DNA from 2 places in the Caballeronia sp. LZ001 genome. Region 1 is predicted to be linked to the other one. Evidence: predicted binding sites of a transcription regulator. Region 1 holds the regulator's gene; the other holds the start of a gene.

Region 1 (5,597 bases):
GCCGGGACGTCCCGCCGTCGCGACATGGAACGCGTGGCTCAGATACTCCGGCACGCGGCGCGGATCGTCGATTTGCGCGACCCACTTCGCCATCTGCCCGAACATGCGCCGATAGTCGATTTCCTGAAACGCCTCGCGATCCATGTGATCCCGCGCGCATTGGCCGATCAGCAGGATCATCGGCGTCGAGTCCTGGAAAGCGGTGTGCACGCCGATGGACGCGTGCGTCGCGCCCGGCCCGCGCGTGACGATAGCCACGCCCGGACGCCCCGTCAGCTTGCCGACCGCCTCGGCCATGTTCGCCGCGCCGGCTTCGTGGCGGCAGACGATCGTCTGTATTTGGCTGGTTTCGTCGTGCAGCGAATCCAGGACGGCGAGAAAGCTCTCGCCCGGCACGCAGAACACGCGTTCGACACCGTGATGAACGAGCGCATCGACAACCAGACGCGCGCCGGTGGTCTGGCCATGAGAAGCGGATGCCATGCGAACAAGTCTCCTTTGTCAGTGAGCATCGGTGAGCCCGGGTTTCGAGCCGCAGACCGTAGCTTACGCCGCTGGATGGGACTCTGGCTGATGCAGTCCGGCCGCCTTGGCGCGCGACGCGCCTGCCGCCGCGCGCCTCACAGCCGGACCAACCGGCAAGCGACATCTCTCGTCCCGTCGCGTCGATCGTGCCAGACCGGCATTTTTTCCCGCATGACGCGCGACGCAATCCGCACGGCCGGGTTGTTTCCATCAGTCGAAATACCCCTCTTTCACACCCTTTATCCAGCGATAGGCCCGAAGTGATCTTCGCAATAATGGCTTCACTGAAAAGCGGGCACGGAAATAACCAAAGGGTGCTCGCCTCGCAAATATCGCTGCATCTATCCTCATCGGGGGCCAGTTTGAACATTCGTAAATTCATCGGCGCGAACAGTCGTGACGCTCTGCGCCAGGTCCGTGAAGCGCTCGGACCCGATGCCGTGGTGTTGTCCAACCGCACGCTCGACGATGGATCGGTGGAAATCGTCGGTGTCGCGGATAGCGATCTCGCTTCGATCTCGCCCGCGAAGGCCGCACGCGAACAAGCCGCCGCCGCGCCGTTCGCCAGCGCCACGCCGCGCGCCGCGCTTGCACAAGCCGCAGCCGCCGCGATGAAGCAGCAGGCCGCCGCTCCCAGCTCTCCGATGAACCCCTACGCCAGCGGCGATGTTTTCTCCTCCGTCTTCGGCAACACCGCCGACGCCGACGATTTCGACGAGCAAGCCGACGAAGAGCGCATGGAAGCACCGCGCACGATGGCCGATTCCAATCCGTGGTTGATCGAACATGCGCGCCGTATCGCGCAACAGGCTTCGGTGCCGTCGAACCGGCCGCTGACGCCGTCCGCCGCAATTGCACGCGGCATGGGCGTGCCGGTATCGGTCAAGGCAGCCGACGCACCGCGCCAGCAAGCGCCGCGTGCACAAGCCGCCGCGCAGCCGGTTGCCGCCGCGCCTGCCGCACCCGCCGCGCAAGCGCACGCAAAGATCGAAACGCCCGACTGGGCGCGTGAAGCCGCGCAAGTCGCCGCACGCCGCGCCGCACAGAAGATCAACGCAGCACCGCAAGCCGCCGACGAAGCGCCGGCCGCATCGGGCAATTTCGAAGGCTTGCCGGCCAATGCCGCAGCCGTCGTGACCGAAGCCATCCGCACGCGCATGGAGCAAGTGGTCAACGAAACGGTGATGAACGAACTCTCGTCGATGCGCGAGATGATGGAAGAGCACTTCTCGGGTTTGCTGTGGGGCGACCGCCAGCGCCGCAACCCGACCAACTCGGCCTTGACCAAGCGCCTCTTCGCCGCCGGTTTCTCCGCGCAACTCGTGCGCATGGTGATCGACAACATGCCGTCGATGGAGAACGTGGAAAACGCGCTCGAATGGGTGCAGCAAGTTCTCGAATCGAATCTGCCGGTGATGCCGAGCGAAGACGCGTTGATGGAGCGCGGCGGCGTGTTCGCGCTGATGGGCCCGACGGGCGTCGGCAAGACGACGACCACGGCAAAGCTCGCGGCGCGCTGTGTGATGCGCTTCGGCGCCAGCAAGGTCGCGCTCCTGACGACGGACAGCTACCGGATCGGCGCGCATGAACAACTGCGCATCTTCGGCAAGATTCTCGGCGTCTCGGTGCACGCGGTAAAGGACGGCGCCGACCTGCAACTCGCGCTCTCCGAACTGCGCAACAAACATATCGTGCTGATCGACACGATCGGCATGAGCCAGCGCGATCGCACGGTCTCCGACCAGATCGCGATGCTGTGCGGCACGGGTCAGCCGGTGCAACGCTTGTTGCTGCTGAACGCCACGAGCCACGGCGACACGCTCAACGAAGTCGTGCAGGCTTACAAGAGTGCGCCGGACCAGCCGCCGCTCGCGGGCTGCATTCTGACCAAGCTCGACGAGGCGACCAACCTCGGCAGCGTGCTCGATACGGTCATCCGCTACAAGCTGCCGGTGCATTACGTATCGACCGGTCAGAAGGTGCCGGAGAACTTGTACGTCGCAACCAAGCGTTTCCTCATCAAGAGCGCGTTCTGCATTCCGCGCGATGGCTCGCCTTTCGTGCCGCAAGACGACGATGTGCCGGCGCTTCTGTCCGCACTGTCCGCACGCGCCACGACCGAACTGCATGGAGTCCATTTTGGATAAGTTCGTGCTCGATCAGGCTGAAGGCCTGAGAAGGCTGCTGACGCGCGCCAGTTCTCGCGTGGTGGCTGTAGTGGGCGGACCGGCGGGCATCGGTTGCACGTCGGCGGTAGTGAACCTCGGCGCGGCGTTGTCCGTGCATGGCAAGGATGTGCTCGTCATCGACGAGCGGCATAACGCGGGCTCGGTCAGCCGCATGGCGGGTGTGGATGGCGCGGGCGCGCTCTCGGCGGTGATGTCCGGCCGTCGCGAATTGCAGGATGTCGCGGTGCGCACGCCGATGGGTTTTTCGCTGATCGCCGCACCGCGCGATGAACGTATCAGCCACGACGCAGCGCAAGCACGCGCGCTGCTCGACGGCCCCGCGGATATCGTGCTGATCGATGCGCAACTCGATCGTAATGGCGCGCTCTCGTCGCTCGCGGCGCAGGCGCATGACTTTCTGATAGTGACGCGGGTAGCCGCGTCGGCGATCACCGAGGCGTATGCGTGCATGAAGCGCTTGCACTACGCCCACGCGATCGGCCAGTTCCGCGTGCTGATGAATCACGTGCAGGACGCAGCCGATGCAGCGATCGCGTTCGACAACCTCTCGGGTGTCGCGAGCCGTTATCTGGCCGTTTCGCTCGTGCAGGCAGGGTATGTGTCCGAGGATGCGCGCGTCGCTCGGGCGAGGGAGCTCTCTCGGTGTGCGGTGGAAGCGTTTCCGGCTACGGCCGCGGCGCGCGACTACCGCTACATCGCAGCCGAGCTGCTGCACTGGCCGATGCGTCCCGCGCCGTTTTCGCGCGGCGACGAAGCGAGCCAGTACGACGCGCACATTCCGGTTGGCGAGTCTGGTGAAAGCGGACGGAAAGCGGCGCACCGAGCGGCGGCGTTTTCTGATCATGCAATGAGCAGCACGGCGTCGATGTGATATTGAAAGGTGAACAGGATGTATAACGCCCAAGGCAAACTCTCGCAGTCCGACGTGCTTACGAAATATGCGCCGCTCGTTCGCCGCCTCGGACTCCAGCTCGTCGCCAAGATGCCGGCGAGCGTCGATCTCGACGATCTGATCCAGGCCGGCATGATTGGCCTCCTCGATGCGGCTAGCCGCTACAAGGAAGATCAGGGCGCCCAGTTCGAAACCTACGCAAGTCAGCGTATTCGCGGCGCCATGCTCGACGAGTTGCGCGCCAATGACTGGTTGCCACGCAGCATGCGCAAGACATCGCGCGAAGTGGAGTCGGCGGTACACAAGGTGGAACAGAACCTTGGCCGTTCAGCCAGCGAGACCGAAGTCGCCGAGCACATGAAGATGCCGCTCGACGAGTATCAGTCGATGCTGCAGGACTTGCACGGCAGCCAGTTGATCTATTACGAAGACTTCGACCGCTCGGCGGACGACGAGCCGTTCCTCGACCGTTACTGCGTCGATCGTTCGGACCCGCTGTCGGCGCTTCTGGACGACAGTCTGCGCGGCGCGCTGATCGAAGCCATCGACAAGTTGCCGGAGCGCGAGAAGCTGCTCATGAGCTTGTACTACGAGAAGGGCCTCAACCTGCGCGAAATCGGCGCGGTGATGGAAGTGAGCGAGTCGCGCGTGTGCCAGTTGCATAGCCAGGCCGTGGCGCGTTTGCGTGCGAAGCTGCGGGAACAGTCGTGGACTAGCGTCGAGGCCTGAGTTCCGCGTTGTAGAGGCGCGCGAAGCCCCGAACCGGGGCCGCGCGCTTTTTGCTTTTGCCTTTGCAAAGGCGCTCGAATGCGCGCGGATGGGCTCAATGCATCTCGAAGTCGCGCGCCTCGGCGAACACCGTCTTGCCTTCGCCGAGACTCTTTGCGCGATACATCGCGCGATCCGCGGCTCTCAGCACGGCGGTGATATCGGCGTCATGCGCTTCTGCCGCGCTCGACAGCAAGCAGGCGCCGATACTCGCCGATACGCTCACTGGGCGCTCCTGCACCAGCGTGAGGTCGGCGAGCGCCGAATGGATGCCATCGGTGAGCGTGAGCACCGCGCTGCGATCGCGCATGTTGCGCGCGAGCACGACGAACTCGTCGCCGCCCAGCCGCGCGATGGTGTCGGTCTTGCGCATGCGCCGTGCAAGCAATTGCGCGAACGACTGCAACAGCACGTCGCCGACTGCGTGACCGTAGGTATCGTTCACGCCCTTGAAGCCGTCGAGGTCGATCAGTAGCAGTGCGCTGGTATTCGCGTCGGCGGCTTCGGGCGCGGACATCGCGCGATTCACGGTTTGTTCGAGCGCGTAACGGTTATAGAGGCCCGTGAGCGGGTCTGTCGATGCCTGCCGCGCCAGCACGCGATTCGCGCTGCCAAGCCTGTCGACCAGCACGCTCAGATACACCGACGCGCCCAGCACGCTCAGCGCGAGCCCGAGCGCGGCGGCGCGGTTTGCCACCCACCACGGTTGCCACAACGCCAGCGCGACGATCGCGACGAGCGCCATCGCGCACGAAATGGCGAGCGTGCGCTTGCCGTAGCGGCATCCCGAGCCGATCAGAAACCAGAACACCACCCACAGCAGCGGCAAGGCGAGCGTGCCGCAGAGAAAGAGCATGGCGCCGAGCAACGCCTGATCGAGGATAGTGGTGATGACGAGCCGGACGTTGGACAGCGCCATCATCCGGCTGACGAGCAATAGTGTGATTGCACCGTAGGACACGTAGAGCGCGATCAACCGCGTGATCAGCGACGCGTTGGCCGAAGGGTGCCGCCACGCATACACCGCATAAGCCAGCAGAACTGCCGCTCCCATCCCGATACGCAGCATGGCTTGCTCGCGTTCGGGATTCCGGTTGCCGGACCATGCGAAGGCATAGGCCCGGCGTGCCGGTTGATGCGCCTGCTCCATACTGAACCCCTGGTGGTGATTTCTTGCTGTTATGGTCTTTTGCGCGTGTCTTTGCTGTCGCGCTTTTGTCTTA
Region 2 (5,597 bases), 350 kb from region 1:
CTTCCGGGTCTTCGTGCTTCAGACGCTCGAGCTTCGCGCAGATCGCCGCGGCCGCAGCCGCATCCGGCTCGGCGCTCGCGCGATACGCGGCGAGCTGGTCCGAGAGCACGTCCTTCGTCGCGAGGAAGGTATCGATCATGTCGCGGCGCAGGACGAGTTCGTTGTTGCGCGCGCGGTCCAGAAGCGATTCGAGGATGTGCGTCGTTTCCGTGAGCGCCGTAAAGCCGAAGGTCGCCGCGCCGCCCTTGATCGAATGCGCCGCGCGAAAGATCGCCGCGAGGTCTTCCGGATCGGGATTCGCAATGTCCAGAACGAGCAGCAGCTGCTCCATCTGCGCGAGCAGTTCGTCTGCTTCGTCGAAGAAGGTCTGATAGAACTGGGTAATGTCGAGTGTCATGCTTGAGTCACCGCAGAAATGCTGTTCAGTCGCGTTATTCGGTCGAGGTTTGCTTCGTCTTGCTCAGTGCTGCTCTTCGGGTTCCGACAGTGCCGCCACCAACTCGGTCAAGAGCTCGGGATCGAGCGGCTTCTGAATCCAGCCGGTCGCTCCCGCCGCGCGCGCCGCGTCCTTGAACGCTTCGCTGTCCTCGGTCGTCAGCACGAGCACCGGCGTTGCCTGGTAGGCGTGATTCACCCGCAACTCCGCGATCAAATCGAGCCCGCTCTTGCCGGGCATGTGCTGGTCCGTCAGGACGAGATCGAAACGCTCGGCGAGGGCCCATTCGAGCCCTTCGTTGCCGTCCGACGCGACGGTCACTTCGTAGCCCGCCGTCGTCAGCGTGGCGGAGAGAATCTGCCGCATGGCGGCGGAATCGTCGATTGCCAGAATGTTCTTGATCATGTGTGTCTCTTGCGGTCTTGCCGGGTTGACGGCTAAAACGTGTGGAGTCTTGAGAGTCTTTCGCGCGGATTTCGCTTTTATTGCGGTCGCGCTTGGAATACGGGCGCGAGTTTGTCCAGCACGGGAGCCGCGCCCGCCGCGTTGTCGAATGTCGCGGGCGGCGCGCCGTCGTCGCGCAACATGGCGCTCTCCGCGCGCCGGTTGAGCACGATGATGCTGATGCGCCGGTTTTCCGGGTCCATCGCGTCCTTGCGATTCAGGTTCTGCGTCGATGCAAGCCCGAGCACGCGCAGCACCTTCGCTTCGTCCATGCCGCCGTAGATCAGCTCGCGCCGCGACGCGTTCGCGCGGTCCGCCGATAGTTCCCAGTTGCTGTAGCCCTTGTCGCCGCCGGCGTACTTCACGGCATCCGTATGTCCTTGCACGACTATTCGATTGGGCACGTCGTTCAGCGTCTTGCCTATCTCGCGCAAAATGTCGCGCATGTACGGCTGCACGGAGTCGCTGGAGAGCGCGAACATGGGCCGCTTCTGGGTATCGACAATCTCGATGCGCAAGCCCTGCTGGGTCGAATCGATGCGTATCTGCTGCCTGAACTGGCGCAAGGTCGGGTTGGCCTCGACGGCCGACATGAGCTTCACCTGGAGGTCGTGCAGGCGCTCTTGCTCGCGGCGTTCGATCTCGCCTTCGGCTTGTCTCAACGCGGCTTCATCGGGTCTTGCCGACGAACGCACCGCGAACGGCGTATTGCCTTCGGTGGTGCGCACCGTGCCGGGCTCGGGACTCGACAGATCGCGCCCGCCGCCCATGATGATGCTGGAGTCCATGCCGACGGTCTTGCCGCCGACCATCGCGGCCTTGAGCGGCGTGTTGAAGTATTCGGCGATACCGCGTCGTTGCACCGGCGAAGTCGAACTCAGAAGCCACATGAGCAGGAAGAACGCCATCATCGCGGTCATGAAGTCCGCGTAGGCAAGCTTCCACGCGCCGCCGTGATGTCCCTTGCGGCCCGCGACGATACGCTTGATGAAAATTGGCCGGTCTTTGTCGGGTGAGCTCATGGCGTCGTTCCTCGCTTCACTTCGCGCGGACCCGGCGCACGTGTTCTTCCAGTTCGGAGAACGACGGGCGCTCGGTCGAGAACAGCACCTTGCGGCCGAACTCCACCGAGATGGCGGGCGCATAGCCGTTCAGACTCGCAAGGATCGTCACCTTGATGCACTGAAACATCTTGGTCTGCTCGGCCACGCGCTGCTCCGCCACGCCCGCGAGCGGGCCGATGAAGCCATACGAAAGCAGAATGCCGAGGAAGGTGCCGACGAGCGCCTGCGCGATCATCTCGCCGAGAATCGCGGGCGGCTGATCGGCGGAAGCCATCGTGTGCACGACGCCCATGACGGCCGCGACGATACCGAACGCGGGCATGGCGTCGCCCACTTTGTGCAGCGCTTGTGCGGGCGCTTCGCCTTCGGCGTGATGCGTCTCGATTTCCTCGTCCATGAGGCTTTCGATCTCGAACGCGTTCATGTTGCCGCCGACCATCAGCCGCAGATAATCCGTCAGGAATTCGACGATGTGCTCGTCCGCGAGAATCTTCGGGTACTGACCGAAGATCGGGCTTTTATGGGGATCGTCGATATCGCTTTCGAGGGTGAGCGTGCCTTCCTTGCGCGCCTTGGCAAGCAGGACGTAGAGCAGGCCCATCAATTCCATGTACACATCCTTGTTGTACTTGGAGCCCTTGAACAGCGTGGGAATGACGCGCAGCGTCGACTTGATCGTCTTGATGCCGTTACCGAGGATGAATGCGCCGACACCCGCGCCCGCGATCATCAAGATTTCGACCGGTTGCACGAGCGCGCCAAGGTGGCCGCCTTCGAGCGCGTAACCGCCGAATACGGACAGCAATGTCACGAGCGTTCCAACGAAAATCAGCACAGTCGAGTCCTCAAGGTAGTTGCGGGATGACCGCCGTTATGTGGGTTTACGGCACGGCAAGGGAAAACTTTGGTGCATGACCGGGAGGTGAGGCAAACGCTAAAACCCGCGTGGGATGGGGCTCTGACGACATGCGGCGCAATGGCGCATGGCGCACGGGGACGCTACGGTGCGAATGCCTTTTCGTGCGGGCGATGGCTGCGTTTAGCTCTTCGCGATAAGCCAGTTGTTCGTGGTTGAAGACGAGTTGACCGCGAGACGTGCGTCGATCTGGCAGCGAGGCGGCTCAATGCATGGGTCGCCTGTCATGGGCCGCAGACGTATGCCGACCAACTTACGAGGTGTTGGCACGGCGGCCGCTCGTCTGATCGGTTCATGCCGGCTGCGCGCCGTTGCGTTCGGTCAGCGCTGTGAGCGTGCTACGCAAACGCCGCCGTGATCAGCTCGAATCAACGCGCAGATGAGCCGGCTTCTATCGCCAATGCATCCGCGAGGAGGGTCGCGTCCGGCGCTGCGCTTTTGTCCTTTTCGTCGAGTGACGAAAGGATGGCGTGATCGTCGAAGCGAAAGCGGCACAGCAAATGGCTCGACGACGCCACCCTCACCGCCTGCGCGGGCGAAAGCGAAGCCAGTAACTGCGCCACGTCGTCCGAAAGCGCCAGCCGAGCCATGGCCGAAGCGCGGTCCGCAAGCAATAGCTGCTGCGCCAGAAGCAAGTACGCGAGATTAAGCTCGCGAATCTCCGCGAGCGTGGTGGTTGTGCTGGCCGTCATCTTTTCCCCGAATCGATACCCGGCTCGTCAGGCCGTGCGGGAAACGTTTGCTCGGATCGCTCTGGATTGCGGCGATTCGGCCCCGCTCATGGTGTGGATTCGATTGTCGATGAGGCTTCGAGCGCGCGCCAATCGGATAAATCGACCGATTTACCGACGGAAAAGCCCGCGACGTCGTGTAAGAAAAATTCCTACGCGAAATAGTTGAACGGCTGTTTGAGCGAATCGGGAGCACCAAACTCAACTATCGGCTGCTTTTCATCTGACTTGAAACGCTGTGAGCACGAATCGCCCCGTGCCATGCGTAGAACCGGCCCATATGCCTTAGGCCCGATCCGTGCTACTTCAATGCCTCGCGGCAATGCCCTGCGTGCGTCGAATTCGTCTACGTCATTGATATCGATGCACTTTTTGACTTCGTAACAGCCGTTGTTTCGCGCTGTAACAAGGTTAAGCGTTTGAAAAATGAAGTGTAATGCCGCGCTCGATCCCGATAATGAGCAGTAAGGGATAACCCGGTTGAACAGTTTCTTGTCCGGGCCAGTCTCGGGCGGCGTCTTCTACACGAACGCGGCCCGCCCGAACGGCATGCGTCGAGCGCTCGACCGGAGCGTGACTGCAATGCCTTAAATAACAGGAGAGTCACGTTATGCGAATCGCACAAATTGCACCGTTGCACGAAGCAGTTCCCCCGAAGTTTTACGGCGGCACCGAGCGCGTCGTGTCGTATCTGACCGACGCACTCGTCGACCTCGGCCACGATGTAACTCTGTTCGCCAGCGGCGATTCGCAAACCAAGGCGACTCTCGATGCGGCCTGGCCGCGCGCGCTGCGCCTCGACCCGACCGTGCGCGACGCGCTCGCGCCGCACATGCTCCTGCTCGAAACCGTCCGCCGCCGCGCGCATGAATTCGACGTGCTGCACTTCCACCTCGACTACATGCCGTTCCCGCTGTTCACGCAGATGGACACGCCTTTCGTGACGACGCTGCACGGCCGTCTCGACCTGCCTGAACTCCAGCCGATCTTCAACACGTTCACGAAGGCGAACGTGATCTCGATCTCGGACAATCAACGCACGCCGCTGCCGCAAGCGAACTGGCTGAACACGGTCTATCACGGTCTGCCGGAAGATTTGCTCACGCCGCAGCCGCACAAGAAGCCGGAATACCTGGCGTTCCTCGGCCGTATCTGCCCGGAAAAGCGCGCCGATCTGGCCATCAAGATCGCGGCGCAAAGCGGTTTGCCGCTGAAGATCGCCGCGAAAGTGGACAAGGTCGACCAGGAATATTTCAAGTCGACCATCGAGCCGCTCTTGTCGCAGGCGCATGTCGAGTTCATCGGCGAGATCAATGAAGCGCAAAAGCCGGAATTCTTGTCGGGCGCGAAAGCGCTGCTGTTCCCGATCGACTGGAACGAGCCGTTTGGCCTCGTGATGATCGAAGCGATGGCATGCGGCACGCCGGTGATCGCGTTCAATCGCGGCTCGGTGCCGGAAGTGATCGATCATGGCGTGACCGGCTTTATCTGCGAAGACGTGCAAGGCGCAGTGGGCGCGCTGCATCGGATAGATGAGCTATCGCGCACGGAAATCCGCGCGCAGTTCGAGCGTCGTTTCAGCGCGAAGACCATGGCGCAAAATTACGTCGATAGCTACACGGCCATGCTTCAGGCGGCCAAGCGTCCGGTGCTTCGTCAGGTCGCAGTGGGCTGATATGCAACGCGCTAGACCTTAGGTATCGTTTAAAAAAACCGCCCGACAACGGGCGGTTTTTCATTGTGTAAACCTAACTTCAACCCGCTAAGGATATTCCGAAGATTCTGCCGTTATCGCGTGAATTGACTGCAAATCAACCATTTTTGACAGTTTTGCCAAAGAATCGCGCTTAAACTCCGCTGCGCAAGAGGAGTTGAGCTTTCTTGCATTTTGTCAACGGTTGTTCATATTTTTCACGAAGGCAGGATCATGCAATTGTCGAAGCGTCTCGGCGCTGAAATTTTCGGTACTTTCTGGCTTGTGCTGGGCGGTTGCGGAAGCGCCGTGC

Evidence for each region. Region 1 encodes FliA, which starts transcription of late flagellar genes. Its sites were predicted from a motif close to CTAAAGTTTNNNNNNNNNNNGCCGNTA; they were not measured.
Region 2: a site for FliA is predicted at 2,826-2,852, ahead of motA (flagellar motor stator protein MotA). Genes of this name have one in related genera too.

Annotation. Positions count from the first base shown of each region.
Region 1 covers NZ_JARTVX010000004.1:3,350,687-3,356,283, forward strand. Annotated here, with positions in the region: gene P9292_RS26595 (thiamine pyrophosphate-binding protein) at 1-483, opposite strand, end outside; gene flhF (flagellar biosynthesis protein FlhF) at 888-2,672, shown strand; gene P9292_RS26605 (MinD/ParA family protein) at 2,665-3,585, shown strand; gene P9292_RS26610 (RNA polymerase sigma factor FliA) at 3,604-4,335, shown strand; gene P9292_RS26615 (diguanylate cyclase) at 4,430-5,524, opposite strand.
Region 2 covers NZ_JARTVX010000004.1:3,000,280-3,005,876, forward strand. Annotated here, with positions in the region: gene cheA (chemotaxis protein CheA) at 1-397, opposite strand, end outside; gene P9292_RS24940 (response regulator) at 461-841, opposite strand; gene motB (flagellar motor protein MotB) at 919-1,902, opposite strand; gene motA (flagellar motor stator protein MotA) at 1,919-2,779, opposite strand; gene flhD (flagellar transcriptional regulator FlhD) at 3,229-3,552, opposite strand; gene P9292_RS24960 (glycosyltransferase family 4 protein) at 4,202-5,266, shown strand; gene aqpZ (aquaporin Z) at 5,519-5,597, shown strand, end outside.